3 regions of the Paenibacillus sp. FSL M7-1455 genome follow, and region 3 is predicted to be linked to each of the others. Evidence: riboswitches for the same ligand, from Rfam matches in the RefSeq annotation. Region 3 holds a riboswitch; each other region holds the start of a gene.
The links. A riboswitch is a leader RNA that binds a small molecule or an ion and turns the genes downstream of it on or off. The one in region 3 is predicted to bind thiamine pyrophosphate.
Positions count from the first base shown of each region.

Region 1: it holds a riboswitch for thiamine pyrophosphate, as region 3 does, so the genes downstream of both, thiC (phosphomethylpyrimidine synthase ThiC) here and NYE48_RS20195 (YkoF family thiamine/hydroxymethylpyrimidine-binding protein) in region 3, are expected to answer to the same signal.
Region 2: it holds a riboswitch for thiamine pyrophosphate, as region 3 does, so the genes downstream of both, NYE48_RS21165 (ECF transporter S component) here and NYE48_RS20195 (YkoF family thiamine/hydroxymethylpyrimidine-binding protein) in region 3, are expected to answer to the same signal.

Region 1 is NZ_JBBORO010000001.1:1,429,694-1,435,050, reverse strand. Features, by position in the region: gene NYE48_RS06680 (IS1380 family transposase) at 1-459, shown strand, start outside; gene NYE48_RS28195 (stalk domain-containing protein) at 395-832, opposite strand; gene NYE48_RS06670 (WG repeat-containing protein) at 944-1,498, shown strand; partial or broken gene thiC (phosphomethylpyrimidine synthase ThiC) at 1,736-3,532, opposite strand; TPP riboswitch at 3,856-3,969, opposite strand; gene NYE48_RS06660 (WG repeat-containing protein) at 4,154-4,450, shown strand; gene NYE48_RS06655 (hypothetical protein) at 5,012-5,275, opposite strand; gene NYE48_RS06650 (transposase) at 5,277-5,357, shown strand, end outside.
Region 2 is NZ_JBBORO010000001.1:4,585,315-4,590,671, forward strand. Features, by position in the region: gene NYE48_RS21150 (YheC/YheD family endospore coat-associated protein) at 1-52, shown strand, start outside; gene NYE48_RS21155 (energy-coupling factor transporter transmembrane component T family protein) at 78-884, opposite strand; gene NYE48_RS21160 (ABC transporter ATP-binding protein) at 884-2,422, opposite strand; gene NYE48_RS21165 (ECF transporter S component) at 2,415-3,023, opposite strand; TPP riboswitch at 3,129-3,240, opposite strand; gene asd (archaetidylserine decarboxylase) at 3,566-4,372, shown strand; gene NYE48_RS21175 (SDR family oxidoreductase) at 4,369-5,235, opposite strand; gene NYE48_RS21180 (phosphotransferase enzyme family protein) at 5,247-5,357, opposite strand, start outside.
Region 3 is NZ_JBBORO010000001.1:4,382,809-4,388,165, forward strand. Features, by position in the region: gene NYE48_RS20190 (HelD family protein) at 1-1,396, opposite strand, end outside; TPP riboswitch at 1,695-1,811, shown strand; gene NYE48_RS20195 (YkoF family thiamine/hydroxymethylpyrimidine-binding protein) at 1,955-2,611, shown strand; gene NYE48_RS20200 (ECF transporter S component) at 2,608-3,201, shown strand; gene NYE48_RS20205 (ABC transporter ATP-binding protein) at 3,201-4,979, shown strand; gene NYE48_RS20210 (energy-coupling factor transporter transmembrane component T family protein) at 4,973-5,357, shown strand, end outside.

The DNA.
Region 1 (5,357 bases), 3.0 Mb from region 3:
CGTCGCGTAGCGGTCATTCGTAAGACGCAAGTCTGCGAAGACGGTCAAGGCCGCATCGTATTCGACGAGGACTGGCAGTATGAAGCGATTGTAACCAACCTGGAGTGGGAACCAATTGACCTATGGCGCTTTTACAACCAGCGTTGCTGCATGGAAAATTACATCAAAGAGGCGAAAGACGGTTTTTCCATGGACCGGATCGCGACCAGTGATTTTGAAGCGAATGAAGTCGATCTGCTGATCAAGTTGCTGGCCTACAATTTGTTCGAACGCTTTAAGCGCGATTGTTGCGAACCGATGCATCAGGGTTATACGATTGCAAGATTCCGACTGGAGTTCTTTCATTGCGCGGCGACGCTTGTTCGGCATAGTCGCGCGGTCGTGCTCAAGCTGATCAAGGATTTCGACGGTCGTCATGCATGGAAACGAATCGAAGCCAAAGTGGTTCAATTGGAGTGACGGCTTCCAACATTTCACATGGAAAACAACAATGCCCCTTTTCTGGGGAGGGGGGAGTTATCCCCATGTGGATATTGGTTTCAAAATTTCGCTGGTCCCACTCCCACTTATTCACAGTTGTTGATCCGCTCCTGGATGATCGCCACCGCATTCTTATGCGCTTTCGAAATTCAGGTTTATTTTCTTTTGTAGTTACGGTAACGCTTTTATTTTTTGAGCCCCAAATTAAGCTAAGGTTTAGTTTACTTAAGGATTTCAAGGAAACTAGGGTACTACCATTGATAACTACTGGTGGTGAATCAGGAGTAATTATTTCGCTGTTTACTATTAGTTTAACATTTGATGCTGCATACGTAGGGACAGAAGCAAACATCAATACAAAGCACACTGCTAAGAAAGCACTCATCATTTTTTTGATAGCCATATTGCATAACCTCCATCAAGTAGAATTGGTCGTATCTTATTAATATAGACGAATTTTACGTTGAAAAGTTTAACTAGCGAGCTGTTCGAATACAAGCTGAGAAATGCCGGCATTCTTTATAATGACCGTGCGCTGTATACGACGCAGGTTCAGAATGCTGACGGAACTACGGCGACACGGTACGGTTATATAGACAGCCATGGCAAGGTGAGCATACAGCCCATCTACACCCAGGCGTCTAATTTCTCCGAGGGACTGGCTCGGGTCAATGTGGGCAAAACAGCGGGGTACATCAACACGAAGGGGGAACTGGTCATTCCATACCGGTATAGCTCGACGTCCGATTTCTCCGAAGGTATGGCGGCCGTAATGCTTGCGTTCGGCGGCAAATACGGCTATATTGACACCACCGGCAAGCTCCGGATTACACCCCGGTATGATCACGCCGACCCGTTTTCAAACGGGGCGGCAGTAGTTTACGTGAACGGAAAATACGGTTTCATCGACAAAAACGGCAATTACCTGCTAACACCGCAGTTCAGCATGGCGCAGCCGTTCTCAGAAGGACTGGCTTTTGGCCATGGCTCCGGCGGCAGCACGCATAGCGGCGGTTAGCGGCATAACCGTCCACAGTCCTCTTTCCGTTCTGGCACCGTATTTTGCAAAGGGAATTGAATATGCAGCCCAAGTCTGGCTTGTGAAGCATGACATGCCAAAAAAGCAGTTCATTTCCCAAGGTAGGGAGATGAACTGCTTTTGCTGTTTTGCTTCTCTTTCTGTCCGTTTCCATGCGGACAAGCAGTAATAATGTCAATTTAACGGATCAGCAGACACCAAGCAAAAATGCCAACATTATGAGCGCATCCGGTATTCCTCGGCTTTTTCCTGCATGCCTGCGGCAACTGCCTCTTGTTCCGACAATCCCTTCTCCGCGGCAAATGCGCGGATATCTTGCGTAATGCGCATGCTGCAGAACTTCGGCCCGCACATCGAGCAGAAATGCGCCTGCTTCGCTCCTTCGGCAGGCAGTGTTTCATCGTGGTAGGACATGGCGCGTTCCGGGTCGAGCGAGAGGTTGAACTGGTCGCGCCAGCGGAATTCGAAGCGGGCTTTGGAAAGCGCGTCGTCCCGGCGCTGCGCACGCGGATGGCCTTTCGCCAGATCGGCGGCATGGGCCGCGATTTTGTAGGCGATGACACCTTCGCGCACATCGTCCTTGTTTGGCAAGCCGAGATGTTCCTTCGGCGTAACGTAACAGAGCATCGATGTACCAAACCAGCCGATCATCGCCGCCCCGATGGCCGATGTAATATGATCGTACCCCGGCGCAATGTCCGTGGTCAGTGGGCCGAGCGTGTAGAACGGCGCTTCTTGGCAAATCTCCATTTGCAAGTCCACGTTTTCCTTGATTTTGTGCATCGGCACGTGTCCGGGACCCTCGATCATCACCTGCACGTCATGCTTCCAGGCAATTTGGGTCAGTTCCCCCAGCGTCGCAAGTTCTGCCATCTGCGCTTCATCATTGGCATCATAGATGCTGCCCGGACGAAGGCCGTCTCCCAGCGAAAAGGTGACGTCATACCGCTTCATGATCTCGCAGATTTCTTCGAAATGGGTGTATAGGAAATTTTCCTGGTGATGCGCCAGACACCATGCCGCCATGATCGATCCGCCCCGTGAGACGATGCCCGTCATCCGTTTGGCAGTCATCGGTATATAGCGTAGCAGCACGCCCGCATGGATCGTAAAGTAGTCCACACCCTGCTCGGCCTGCTCGATCAGCGTGTCGCGGTACAGCTCCCACGTCAGCGCCTCCGCCTCCCCTCCGACCTTTTCCAACGCCTGATAGAGCGGCACCGTACCGATCGGTACCGGCGAATTGCGGATGATCCATTCCCGGGTGGTGTGAATGTCTTTGCCCGTGGACAGGTCCATAACCGTATCCGCTCCCCAACGGACGGCCCAGGTCATCTTCTCGACCTCTTCCTCAATGGAAGACGATACGGCCGAATTGCCGATGTTGGCATTGATCTTGACGTGAAAATGGCGTCCGATAATCATCGGTTCGCTCTCCGGATGATTGATATTTGAAGGCAAAATGGCACGGCCGCTGGCCAGCTCCTACCGTACGAATTCGGGCTCCACGCCTTCGCGGATGGCTGCGAATTCCATCTCGGGTGTAATGATGCCTCTCCGCGCATAATGCATCTGCGTCACGCATCGTCCTTCCCGTGCCCGCAGCGGTTCCCCGGTTACGCCGGGATACGTCTCGGCTCCAGCTCTTTTGCTGCCCGGCTTCAAGCCATTGTCCTCCGGCTTAATCGCCCGGCCTTTGTACGACTCTACGTCTTCGCGCTCCGTAATCCACATCCTGCGCAGCGCAGGCAAGCCCGTCCGGATGTCCACCTCATAATCCGGATCGGTCATCGGACCGCTCGTATCGTACACGCGGAGCGCTTCGTTATGCTCCACCCCTTGGGGAGTGCTTGTGTCATGAAGGGCAATTTCGCGTTCGGGGACCAATAGGTCCGGTCGCGAGCCCTGAATGTATACCTTGCGGCTGCCCGGAAAAGGCCGCAGACGCCCCGTGCTTTCTTTTTCCGTATCCCGATGGTGTTCCTGTCCCCCTGTTTCATGTTCTGTGCTCATCGCTCGTTCTCCTCCTCATGGTATGGTCCGGCCTTGCTCATTCTGCGCACCTGTTCATCAGGCCAAGCATGAGGGAAGTACAGCACGGGCGAATTCAAAAACAGGGATACAGCTCCTCGGCAGGGCGGGAACATGGTAATCATGGCCACGCACCACACATCTCCACCTTGTCGGAACGCCATGGAGATGCGATGATGTCTCGGATACTGCATAAAAAAACCGGTTCCCCCAGGGAACCGGCTCTATCTTTCACCGCCAAACATGCCGCGGTAAGTCTACCCACAGGGGTGGCTTCACTCAAGGCATGTTGACGATGCTCGTCGTTGTTTCGCCGATTACTTCCCTACGCTGGCATGATCCAGATCAGGTGCTAAGGGTCCGGAATCTCATGCGATTCCGTCTCAGTCCGGACAATTCGGACTCCCCCAGTAACGTTTGACGGCTAACGGCAATCTTGCCGCTGCGTCCTATTCAGTTCAGTCAGCCCACGCTTTGGGCTGTCCATTACAGTTTAGCCTAAACATGGCGGAAAAACAACCATATTTTCCAAAATGCCGTTTCGGATCAGGCCAGCATGAGTCCCATCTGTGCGGCAGCTTCTTTTAAGACCGGAACATACTCATGGAGCGTCTCCTGGGAAAGACGGCTGACAGGCCCCGATACGGACAACTCGAGCGTAATGGAGTCACCTTCTATATCAACAAGAAGGGCACCAAAGTCATCCAGGGCATTACAGCCGGGGGTTTGTTCAAGGGCGGCCTGGCTCCGGCCAGCCAGGGGCAGAGGTACGGCTATATCAATACATCCGGCCGCTTTGTGATCGAGTCGAAATTCTATTGGACTGACGATTTTAACGGCGAATTGGCTGTGATCAGTTTGCTCGTTCCGATTTCGAGCGAGAAAACAGAGGGTACGTGAACCGCTGCGGAGCGATCGTCTGGCCGCCGGCTTCCGAACTTCCGAACGGAGTGACAAAACTACAGTAAGGCAGAACAACCGAGCTTCACGGATTGTATCGGAAAAAGAACGCATTACAGCTAACTTATCGAAACTAACTTCCCTTTGGCAACTGCTTCATTTTTCGTTAAGCTAACGGGCAGATTAGTGAAACTACACAGTTTTTTAAAGCGTATAATTATTATAAAAAAACCCATATCGCTCATGCGGAGGTGAACTTGACTGGAGCATTTTTATGACTTGGTTCAATTGGCATTCTCGATTGCTCTCATCTCTTCCGTAGTGTTACTTCCATTCACCTATTTTTCTTCACAAAAGATACACTGGGGGCATGAAATTGCTGCAGCCGGTTCAATTTGGTTTGTGGCTGTAAGACTGTCACAACTCAGCAGCATTCAGCGGTGGATAGTACGTATCGCCAGACGAAGAGAAGCACCTGATGAAGACGACAATAGTCCTTTCCCACATTGATATTCCATACTTTCAATTAGGGAGGACAACGATGAAAAAGATTTTGTTGCTTCAAAAATGGGCCAAGCCCATTCTCGTCATGTTGATTAGAGTTATTCCGATCATTGTGCTCAGCGGGTGTTCGACAGCATCCCAATCAAACTCGATTAATGCCGATTCATCAGGGATATTTAACCACTTTTTTATTTGAGCGTTTTGCAGTAATCTGAGGCCTTGAGCCGTAAGGATTTTCGGACATAAAAAAGGGACTTCACCCCAACTTGGAGAAGTTTTCAAGTGACCAAACCCAAAAACCTCAAGGATGGAGGAAGTCACTTTGTATATTCTCCAAGAATGTCTGTTTTCCTTCGAAGAACTTTTAAAAATTCAACCCAAGGAGAGATTGCCGATCTTCTTC
Region 2 (5,357 bases), 200 kb from region 3:
GGAAACGTACCGCAAACCCATGGCCTATGCACGTTATCTTCTTGGGGACTGATGCCCGCTCCCTCGTTCCCTCATGTTTAGGAATGATAGCGGACATCGGCGATGCCGAACCACGGGAAGACGACCGCGGCGGCATAAGCCGCGCATGGAGCGAGGGCAAGCAGCAGGACGGCGGCCGCGTCGGTCCATGAAACGTTCGACGGGTAATAATAGGTTCGTTTTCCCCCGCCGTCAAACTGCTTCGCTTCCATCGCAACGGCTACCCGGTGGGCCCGGCGGATGCTTTGGGACAGGAGCGGCACGGCGTACAGCCGGACATGCTCCGCCATCCCCCGCAACCCTTTTCCGCGAACCGTGATCCCCCGTACCTGAAGCGCCTGCCTGCGGATCAAAAATTCCTCCCACACCATCGGCAGCAGGCGGATCGAGGCCATAAAGCTGTAAGCAAACCGTGGGGCCAGCCTGAAATTTTGCATCAGGGCGTAAAACAGCTTCACGGACGGCGTCGTGCTGACAAAAAGCAACCCTTCGGCCGCAAACGCAATCGAGCGGAATCCCAGATGCAGCCCGCGGTAAAAGCTTTCCTCCGAAATGCGAAAGAGCCCCCACTGCCACCACAACGTGTCCCCCTTCCCGAACAGGATCATCGTCATCGAAGAGGAGACGAAAAGAAAACCAAACGGCAGAACCAACAGCAGCGTCTTCCGGACCGGAAACCCGCCGAACGCGAACAATAGAACGGTATAAGTCAGCGCCTGGTACGCCGCGAAGTCGATGTTCCGCGTCAGCACCGTGACCAGGCACAACGCGACAAACAGGACGAGCTTGATGGCCGGATTGGTGCGCAGCAGCACCGTTTGCCGCGTAGGTTTCAGCAATTCGATCATGTGCCCGCCCGCCTTTCTGCCAGATCGGCCTCGATCGCCGGACGTTCGGTAACCGCGCCGTCCAGCACCTCCCACACCTTCGTGGCAACACGCCGGGCGATATTCTCTTCATGGGTGACCATTACGATGGCTGCGCCCTTTTCCTGCATCTCCAGGCAGTATTCGAGGATCGCAAACGTATTCCGGGCATCCTGGCCGAAAGTCGGTTCATCCAGCAAAAGGACGGGCTGCTCGCCCACGACGGCGGCCGCCATGCTAAGCCTCCGTTTTTGGCCGGTGGAAAGCTGGTACGGATGGCGGCGTTCCAGCCCTTCCAAATGAAAGAATCGCAGCAACCTTCGCGCTTTCGCTTCGGCCTCGGCCTTCCCCGCTTGTTTCGCTTTCGCGGAAAAGCCGGCTTCCCCCAGCACCGATTCCGCGACGAACTGGAATTCCGGGTTTTGGAACACGTAACCGATCCGGTCCGTGGGCGGACGAATCGCCCGGCGCGCTCTCCGGGAAGCGCCCTCCGTTTCCGGCATGGCCTCCCCGCATAACCGGTATTCCCCCCGAAAGCGCAGCAGCGACATCAGGCTGAGCAACAACGAGCTTTTGCCCGCCCCGTTCGGACCGACGACCGCGATAAAATCCCCGGGATCGACCCGCGCCTCGTCTGCCCGCACCACGGGCCGGCCGGCCCGGAATCCCGAAAACCGCCGCAGCGTGAGAAGCGGAGCGGATGCGTCCGGTTCCAACGGTTTCGCCGCTCCGCCCCGCCTCAGGTCAAGCACCTTGAAAAAATCCGCCCATACGCCCGGATACCAGATGCCGTACTGCTGCAGCTCCCGCCGGAAGGCGCCGAAAACCCATGCGGGAGGGCCGTCGCCGAGAATGCTCCCGTCCGGAGCCAGCAGGACGATCCGGTCCATCCGGTCCGCGATCTCTTCGATCCGGTGCTCCACGACGATTAAAGTCCGCCCTTCCGCCGCTTTCCAGACGGACTCCCACATCTGTTTTCTTCCCTCGGGATCCAGGAGGGCGGACGGTTCGTCCAGAAAAATGACCTCGGGCTCCAGCAGCAGCACGGAGGCCAGCGCCAGCCGCTGCTTCATGCCTTGGGACAGGCTGTCTACCGGAACATGCAGCAGATCCGGACGCAAACCGACCGCTTCAAGGGCCCGGCGCATTTCGGGCACCATCCGTTCCCGCGGAATGCCGCGGTTCTCCAATACGAACGCCAGCTCTTCGTCGACGTATGGCATGCAAAACTGCGTATCCGGATCCTGGAACACGTACCCTCTGGAATCCGGCGCCACGATGCCTTCCGCTTTGATCGGCACCTCGATCACTTGCGGAATCAGCCCGCCGAGCACCTGCAGCAGCGTCGATTTGCCGCAGCCGCTGGGCCCGAGCAGCAGCACTTTCTCGCCGCGACGAACGGACAGGGACAAATCCTTGAACACGAAAGACGGCTCTCCCGGAAATTTAAGCCTGAGCTTGCTGACTCCCGCCACGGTCTCCGGCCCGAACGGTTCTAAATCCAACGGCTCAATCATGGTCAAGCGCTTCATAATCCTTTTGGGTCACGGGCCGCAGCAGCTGCGTCACGCCGGTAGCCTCCAATGCCTTCGCCAGCGCAAACGCCAAATATCCCGCCAAAATCGCGGAGCTGATGATTCTAAGCACGTATTTGAACAGCATCATCCCGAGCGTATAGTCCGTCACGTAACCGAAATAAACATCGACCGCAAACGAACCGAGCGCAGCGGCCGCGCCCGCAAATGCCGCCGTCCCCATCTTGAAGCTGCGGTAGCGCAGCAAGGCAAAAACCAGTTCCGCCGCAAGGCCCTGCGCGACGCTGTACAGCACCAGCTGAACGCCCCATTCGCTGCCGAACAAAATTTCCACGTGTGCCGCCGCCACCTCCGCCAACAGGGCAACGCCGGGTTTGCGAATCAGGAGCATGGCGAGCGTCGGCGCCAAAAACCAGACCCCGTACACCAGCTCATCAGCCTGAAAAAACAGCGGCTTGAACAGATCGTACACCGAGCTCCAAAAATGATAGACGACGCCAAGCGCAAGCGACAGCAAAATCGTGACCAGCAGGTCGCTCAGCCGCAGCCCTTTCCTTTTTTCCGCCTGAAGCACGTGATTCATCCTACATCTTCCTCTCTTCTTCGGTGAGCGGGAATGCGCAAAAATAGGCATGAAAAAAACCGCCCTGGATACGCAAAGAGAGACGGTTAAATAAGCCCGGTCCATGGGCTTCTATCGCGAATTCTCTACGCTGGCATTATCCAGATCAGATTCCCGGTCAGCAGCGGATACAGCTGCAATCTCAGCCTGATTCACTCAAGCTCCCGCATCCCATATGTAACGGACCGCCCTTCGCCAAAAAAACGAAGCATGCGAAAGCGTCCGGTTCCTGGTTCCAAAATACACCAATTCCGTGCCGGTTGGCAACAGAAAAAATTTTTCCTCGGCAGCCCCTGCCCTACTTCCTCCCCCTGCATGCGGCCGTCCGTCTTGCGTTAGACGTTATTGATTTAACCGCTATTCTATGTCAATATATTTCAGAGTGTTCCAAAAATAGTATGCTGCGCATTTCGGATCCGGCCGAAATTCGGTGAAACCAAAAGGCGGCCGCGCACGTTAACTCTATAAATCGACTCGAAGCACCATCCGAAGGGAGAAATAGCATGGCAAAACGATTGTTAAGGCTGATGACGGAGCTCTCCTCAAGAAAGTGGCTATCCGCATTGATGGGGCGTTTTTCCCATAGCAGGCTCAGCAGGGGCGTCATCCCTTATTTTATAAAAAGCTATCAGATTCCAGCCGACGAAGCCGAAAAGGAAATCCACGAATACAGGACGCTGAACGAGTTTTTTTCGCGCCGGCTGAAGCCGGGCATGCGCCCGGTCGAGGAAGGGCCGAACGTGCTGACAAGCCCGGTCGACGCCAAAATAACGGCCATGGGCGACATTTCCGCGGGGACGATATTAAACGTCAAAGGCCAGGATTATTCCGTGGCGGAGCTGCTGAACTTCTCCCCCCATTTGGAGCTGTACAAACACGGCTATTTTTTTGTGCTTTATTTAAGCCCGACCGACTACCACCGCATCCATTCCCCCATTACGGGGGTGCGTACGGAAAGCGAGCACATCAAGGGCCGGGCTTATCCGGTCAACGAATTCGGCATGACCCGGATGAAATCGGTGCTGTGCCGGAACGAGCGGCTGATCACCTACATCGCCGGGGAATACGGCGAGGTGGCCGTCGTGAAGGTCGGCGCCATGAACGTCAGCAGCATCCGTTACGACGACGAATCCGTGTCCCGCTGGAACAACGGCGACGACCTGGCCTATTTCGAATTCGGCTCGACCGTCGTGCTGCTGACGCAGGACGGAACGTTTACGCCAAGGGCCGGCCTGAAGCCCGGGGACCACGTCCGGATGGGCCAGCTTCTCGGAACGCTTCACCCTCCGGTCCCGCGGGACAAGGGCTAAGATCCGCTTTCGTCCCGTCCCATGACGGAAGCGATCATCTTTTGCAGCAAACGCCCCGGCAGGATCGCTTTGGCCCGGAGCGTCAACCGCGTGCTTCCCGGCAGGGCGTACCGGAACGCGGGCCGCTTCATGCATGCGATACGCGCAACGAGTTCGGCTACCTCCTTCGGGTCGCCTCCTTGTCGTGCGCTTTTTCGCGAAAACGCCAGCACCTTGTCCATCATGGCCCGGTAAGGCGAACCTTCGGGAGCGCTCATTTGCGCGAACCCCTTGTCCCAAATCGGGGTGCCGTAGGCACCGGGCTCTACCAGGACCACATCGATGCCGAAGGGTTTGGCTTCGAGCGCAAGGCATTCGCTGAAACCCTCCATGGCGAATTTCGAGGAAGCATACGGCGCATATCCCGGAAATCCGATGCGGCCGCTGATGCTGCTCATCTGGATGATCCGGCCTTTCCCCCGCTCCCGCATGATCGGCAGCACCGCCTGCGTCACCCGCACCATGCCGTGAAAGTTCGTATCCATCTGTTCCTGCCAAATCGCGGCAGGCACCTCCTCGACGAAACCTCCGTAGGCCGTTCCGGCATTGTTGACCAGCACGTCCAACCGGCCGTACTGCCGGCGTATGTATGCCGCAGCGTCCGCCACGCCGGCCGGGTCGGTAACGTCCAGCCGCACGGCAACGATTTTTCCCTGCACCCCGGCCTCCGCCGCCGCGTCCATCAGCCCTGCCTGCGCCTCCATCCTCCGGATGCCCGCGATGACGGCGAATCCCCGCCGGGCAAGCTCAACCGCCGTCAGCAGCCCGAAGCCGCTTGAACCGCCCGTGACCAGGGCTACCGGCTCCCCTTGCATTGTTTTCATGTTACCCCACCTTATACGGGAATCGCTTCGAACAGAAACGGATTCCCGTCCAAATAATGCCGAAGGAGCGCCAACGAATACGGCTTGCTTTCCCTCAGCTCCGCCGCTTCCCACGGATGCGG
Region 3 (5,357 bases):
TGTACAACAGGGCAGGCAGGTCTTCCTCGCGCAGAATGTCCTTTTTCAAATCCTTTTGCGTCGATTTCAACACGGCGCCCGGAATGCCCGCCAGCAGTTCTTCCGGCCAGCCGGCCTGCAGCTTCAGCGCTTTGAACATTTGCTTGTACAGCACGAGCGGCTCGAACTTCGGCCACTTGGCGGCATATGATTTTTCGCGCTGGGACGCTTTTTTCTTCCGCTCCTTCATCGCGGCGGCCGAAGGCGACTTTTTCAGCTCCATCTCGACCCACCGGTGGATTCTCGCCATCACCCGTTCTTTCCGCTTCGCGAGCGGATACGGCTTATATTCGTCGTTGAACCAGTGGAGAATCGTATCGCGCGCGAGCACGGCGCCCTCCCAAGGCATAAAGTCCGCTTGGGGCACAGAAGCGTCTTCCATCGCCTCGATGCAGGCGCGGATCATGTCCATGAACCGGATCGAGCCCTTGAAGCGTCCGGGAACCTCGTCCGTCACCTCCGGCATTCCCCCGTCCGATTCGAACCAGTAGGAAAGCGTCTCGGACGGATCGGCAAGCGGGAGCTCGATGCCGAGCTGCTTCATGGCCCAATCCGCGAACGTGCTCTGCTGGATGTCCCCGACGCCGAGTTCGGGCAGCACGTCGGAAATGTAATCGAGGAACATATGGTTCGGGGCAAAAATGATCATCTTCTCTGCCGTGACCTGCTCCTTGTATTGATACAGCAAATAGGCGAGGCGGTGCAGCGCCACGGTCGTTTTTCCGCTTCCCGCCACCCCTTGGATGATCAGCGCCGTATTTTTTGCCGCGCGGATGATTTTGTCCTGCTCCGCCTGGATGGTGGAAACGATATCGCGCAGCTTGTTGTCCTTGTTTTCGCCCAGCCGGTATACCAGAAATTCGTCGGATACGGCCGGCTGGTCGCCGTTCCGGTCATACGTGTCGGACACCCGCTCCAAAATCTGCTTCCGGATGACGAGGTTCCGCTTTAAATACACCAGCCCTTCGATCGTCCCTTCGGGCGCTTCGTACGAAGCCGGTTCATCCCCGCCCGTGAAGGAATAAAAAACGCTGGCGATCGGGGCCCGCCAATCGATGACCATCGGCTGCTCGCCGACCTCCTCGTGATCGACGCCGATTTTGCCGATGTAAAGCGGTGTGGGCGCGGCATCCTTTTTTTCCTGAAAATCAAGCCGTCCAAAATAAGGGGCCGCCAGGCTCTTGGCCAAGGACTGCCTTTTTTCCTCGCGCCCGGCCTCGAGCACCTGCTCGGTAAAATCATGCCCGGTATACACCGGGATCGCGCGCAGCCGCTCCAGCTGCTTGTCGATTTCCGCTATCGTTGCATTCAGCCTTCGCTCTTCCTCTTGATAGGCACTTTGAAAAGTTTGCTCCAATTTCAGTTACCTCCTAAAAGTTTTTCCGCCAGCCAAAATGGCCGCGGGAGCCGTTCGTGCGCCGTTCGCCTGCAACCCTGCGATATGTGCGGGGCGAACGCCGCGAACCACCCTGCCCTGGTAAGCTGATGCTTAGTCGTGAGCCATAAGCCCGCTTAGAAAGGATATTCAGTATATCACAATGAAGGCGCATTCTCCAGCGCGGCCCGTTGTGAAAACGGCGCTTTCAAAAGGCTCGGGTCTTTACAATCTTTTTCGAAGCTGTATAATGGGAACCAGCAAAAAACTGCATACGGATAGATAGCACTAGGGGTGCCTTTCTGGCTGAGAGACAAGTAGCGAATGCATGCGCGAACGTTAACCCTTTACACCCGATCTAGGTCATACTAGCGTGGGGAAGTGCGGTGAAACGACTGCTTCGAGGCCTTTCGATCCGAACGACGGAACCGGCCTTCGAGCCGTCCGCGAGCTGCACTCTTTCGGGTGCGGTTTTTTTGCGTGCCGGCCGGCTTGAAGTTGAAAATCGATCAGCGTTCGTTGAAGGAGGAAACGAAGGTTATGACTGAAAATTTGCATAGCGGCATAGATGCGTGCGGGGGATCCGCCGGCGCTTGCGGGACCAGCCGCATCGCGGGCTGCCGCTTTTCGATTTATCCGATGAGCGGCCGTTTTGCCGAAATCATCGAAGAGGCTTTGAAACGGACGAATACGTCCAAAGTATGGATGTTTACGGACGATGTCAGCACCTGCGTCCGCGGGCGGATGTCCCAGGTGTTCGACGTCGCCCAGTCGATGTTCGCCCATGCGGCGGAAAGCGGGGAGCATGTCGTGTTCAGCGGCACATTTTCGATCGGCTGCCCGGGCGACTCCAGCGGCGACGCGTACATGTCGGAGGATGACGTCCGTTTGAACGATGCCCCCTCGGGGGTCGACACGTCGGCGCAGTTCGCCCTTTATCCGATGAACGCGCCGGGATATATGGGCATGATCGCGGAGGCGGTCCGGACGGCTCAAACGCTGGGCACCTTCTCCGGAAGCGTTCATTATGCAAGCCGCCTCGACGGGACTGCCGGCGACGTGTTCCGGACGCTGGAGCAGGCGTTTGCCAACGCTGCGGAGGAAACGTCCCATTTGGTGATGACCGCAACCCTGTCGTGCAACAGCCCTTCCCCGAAGCCTGCGCGAAACCAAGCCGGGGAGGCGCAGATCCGATGAAAAACTGGAAATTGCGCGACATTATCGTGCTGAGTTCGCTGTCGGTCGTTTTTGCCGTCGTATACGTTCTTTTCCTTCAGGTCGGCAACGTCCTGGTCGGCTTGATGGGGCCGATGGGATACGAGGTCATTTTCGGGATCTGGTTTATCGTATCCATCATCTCGGCATATATATTGCAGCGTCCGGGAGCCGCGCTTTTGTCGGAAACGGTGGCCGGAACCGTCGAGCTTCTGATCGGCAATACGGCAGGGCCGGTGCTTATTTTGTCGGCCTTTATCCAGGGGCTCGGGGCTGAAGCCGTCTTTGCGGCGCTGCGTTACCGGAACTATTCCGCCCCGGCCTTGATGGCCGCAGGCGCCGGTTCGGCCGTCTTCAGCTTTGCCTGGGGTTTCATCCACTCGGGCTTTGCCGCGTTGTCCCCGGGCCTGCTGCTGGCCATGTTCATCGCCCGCATCGTCAGCTCCGTGCTGCTCGCCGGCCTGCTCGGCAAATGGATCGCCGACGCGCTGGCCAAAACCGGCGTGCTCCGCAGCTTCCCGATCGCCAAAACTTCGCGCGGTCAGCTGAGTTCCAAGGCGGAGGTTTCCTAATGGCCGCTGTAGACCGCCGACCGGTGCTGGAAGCCGACCGGATTTCCCTGAAGCTCGACGACCATCTTGGGGATGACGTGCTGTCTTCGGTTTCGATGTCGTTATACAAGGGGGAAATCACGCTGCTTTTGGGTCCCGGCGGCTGCGGAAAAAGCTCGCTCGCCCTCTGTCTGAACGGGATATACCCGCATGCGGTGGAAAGCGTCGTTACCGGCAGCGTGAAGCTGTTCGGAGAAACGCCGGACCTTCGCCATCCCGGAAAAACGGCCCAAACCGTCGGCATCGTCTTTCAAGACCCGGACAGCCAGTTTTGCATGTTGACGGTCGAGCAGGAGCTGGCCTTTTGCCTGGAAAACATCGGCTGCCCCCGGGAGGAGATCGGCGGGCGGATCGAAGATGCGCTGAAGCTCGTTCAGCTGAGCGATTGCCGGGAGAAAGAAATCCATACGCTCTCCGGAGGGCAAAAACAGCGCGTCGCCATCGCCGCGGCGCTCGTCCTTAGGCCCAAGGTGCTCATCCTGGACGAACCGACGTCGAATCTCGATCCGGCTTCGGCGCAGCTGCTCGCGGACCGGCTCCATGCCCTCCGCCGGCTGCTGCCGATGACGATCCTGCTGATCGAGCACAACCTCGATCCATGGATCGAATACGTCGACCGACTTGTCGTTATGGACAAGCAAGGAACATTTCGATATGAGGGGAAGCCGGATGCGTTTTTTATGAATCAAGCACACGAAGCGGCGCAAGCCGGCATTTGGCTCCCTCGGGCCGCCACGCTTCACCGCGCGTTGATCCGGGATGCCGGCGTGACCGGCGGCCAAGCGGATGCCGGGGACATCCCGGGCCCGCTGCCGCTTTCCGCCCGGGAGCTTATCGAGGAATGGACGGGCTATCCGGCCCAAATTCAAAAACAAGCGACCCGTTCGCTTCGGGCGCGGCTACAAAAAAACGCGGAACCTGCGCGCCGCGGCGCGGCCGTCTCCGAACACGCAGCCGGCCCCGGCGTTGCCGGACGCATCCTGCTTCGCGCAGAACGGTTGTCCTTCTTCCGGAGAAAACGGGCGGTGATCCAGGAGATCTCCCTGTCGGTCCGCGCGGGAGAGCTTCTGGCGGTTACCGGCAGGAACGGTGCGGGAAAATCGACGCTGTTCGCCGTGCTGTCCGGGCTTCTGGAGCCTTCGTCCGGCAGCGTCACGCTGGACGGCAAACCGCTGCCGGACTGGAAGGAAGCCGAGCTCCGGAGCCGGATCGGCTTTATTTTCCAGCATCCGGAACATCAACTCGTCGCCGATACGGTGTATGACGAGTTGGCTTATTCCTTTCGATTGCAGAACCGCAGCGAGACGGAAATCGGCGAGCGGGTAAACGGCCTTTTGCAACGATTCCGTCTGGAGGGCCGCGAATCCTTCAGCCCATTCTCGTTGAGCCAAGGACAGAAGCGGCGCCTGAGCGTGGCCGCCATGCTGTCGGACGAACAGCAAATTTTGCTGTGCGACGAACCGACCTACGGGCAGGACGCCCACGGGGCCAAGGAGCTGATGTCAGGCCTGCGGGCCCGCGCGGACCAGGGGTTGGCCGTCGTCGTCATCACGCATGACATGGAATTCGTGCAGGAATACGCCGACCGCGTAATCGTGATGAACAACGGTTCGATTCACTTCGAGGGGCCTCCGATCTCGCTCTGGTCCAAGCCCGCGCGATTTCTGGAAGATCAAGGCCTTATCCCTCCGATAGCCGCGCGGTTGCTGCAAGCCATGGAGGTGGGAGATCCATGCTGAACGTCCAGAGCGAAAAATCCGTCCCGGTCCCCCGGCCGCGGCTGCTTCGGCTTGAGGAGCTGAATCCGGTCATCAAAGGCGTGACCGTCGTATTGTGCGTGCTCCCGCTATCGCTGGTATTCGATCCGGTGACGACTTCGACGGCGCTGGTCATGACGCTGCTTGTCACATGGATATTCGGGAACGTCTCCTGGAGAAGATGGCTGCTTCTGTTTTCGCCGTTCCTTGTCCTGGCATGCGGTTATTTCTGGACCGCCGCTGTATTCCCGCGCGAGCAGCCGGAACCGGGCTCCGCGATCCTATGGTCCATCGGACCGGTTCGGGTGACGGCGGCCGCATTTCAGGTGGCCCTGTCGCTCGGATTGCGCACGCTGCTGT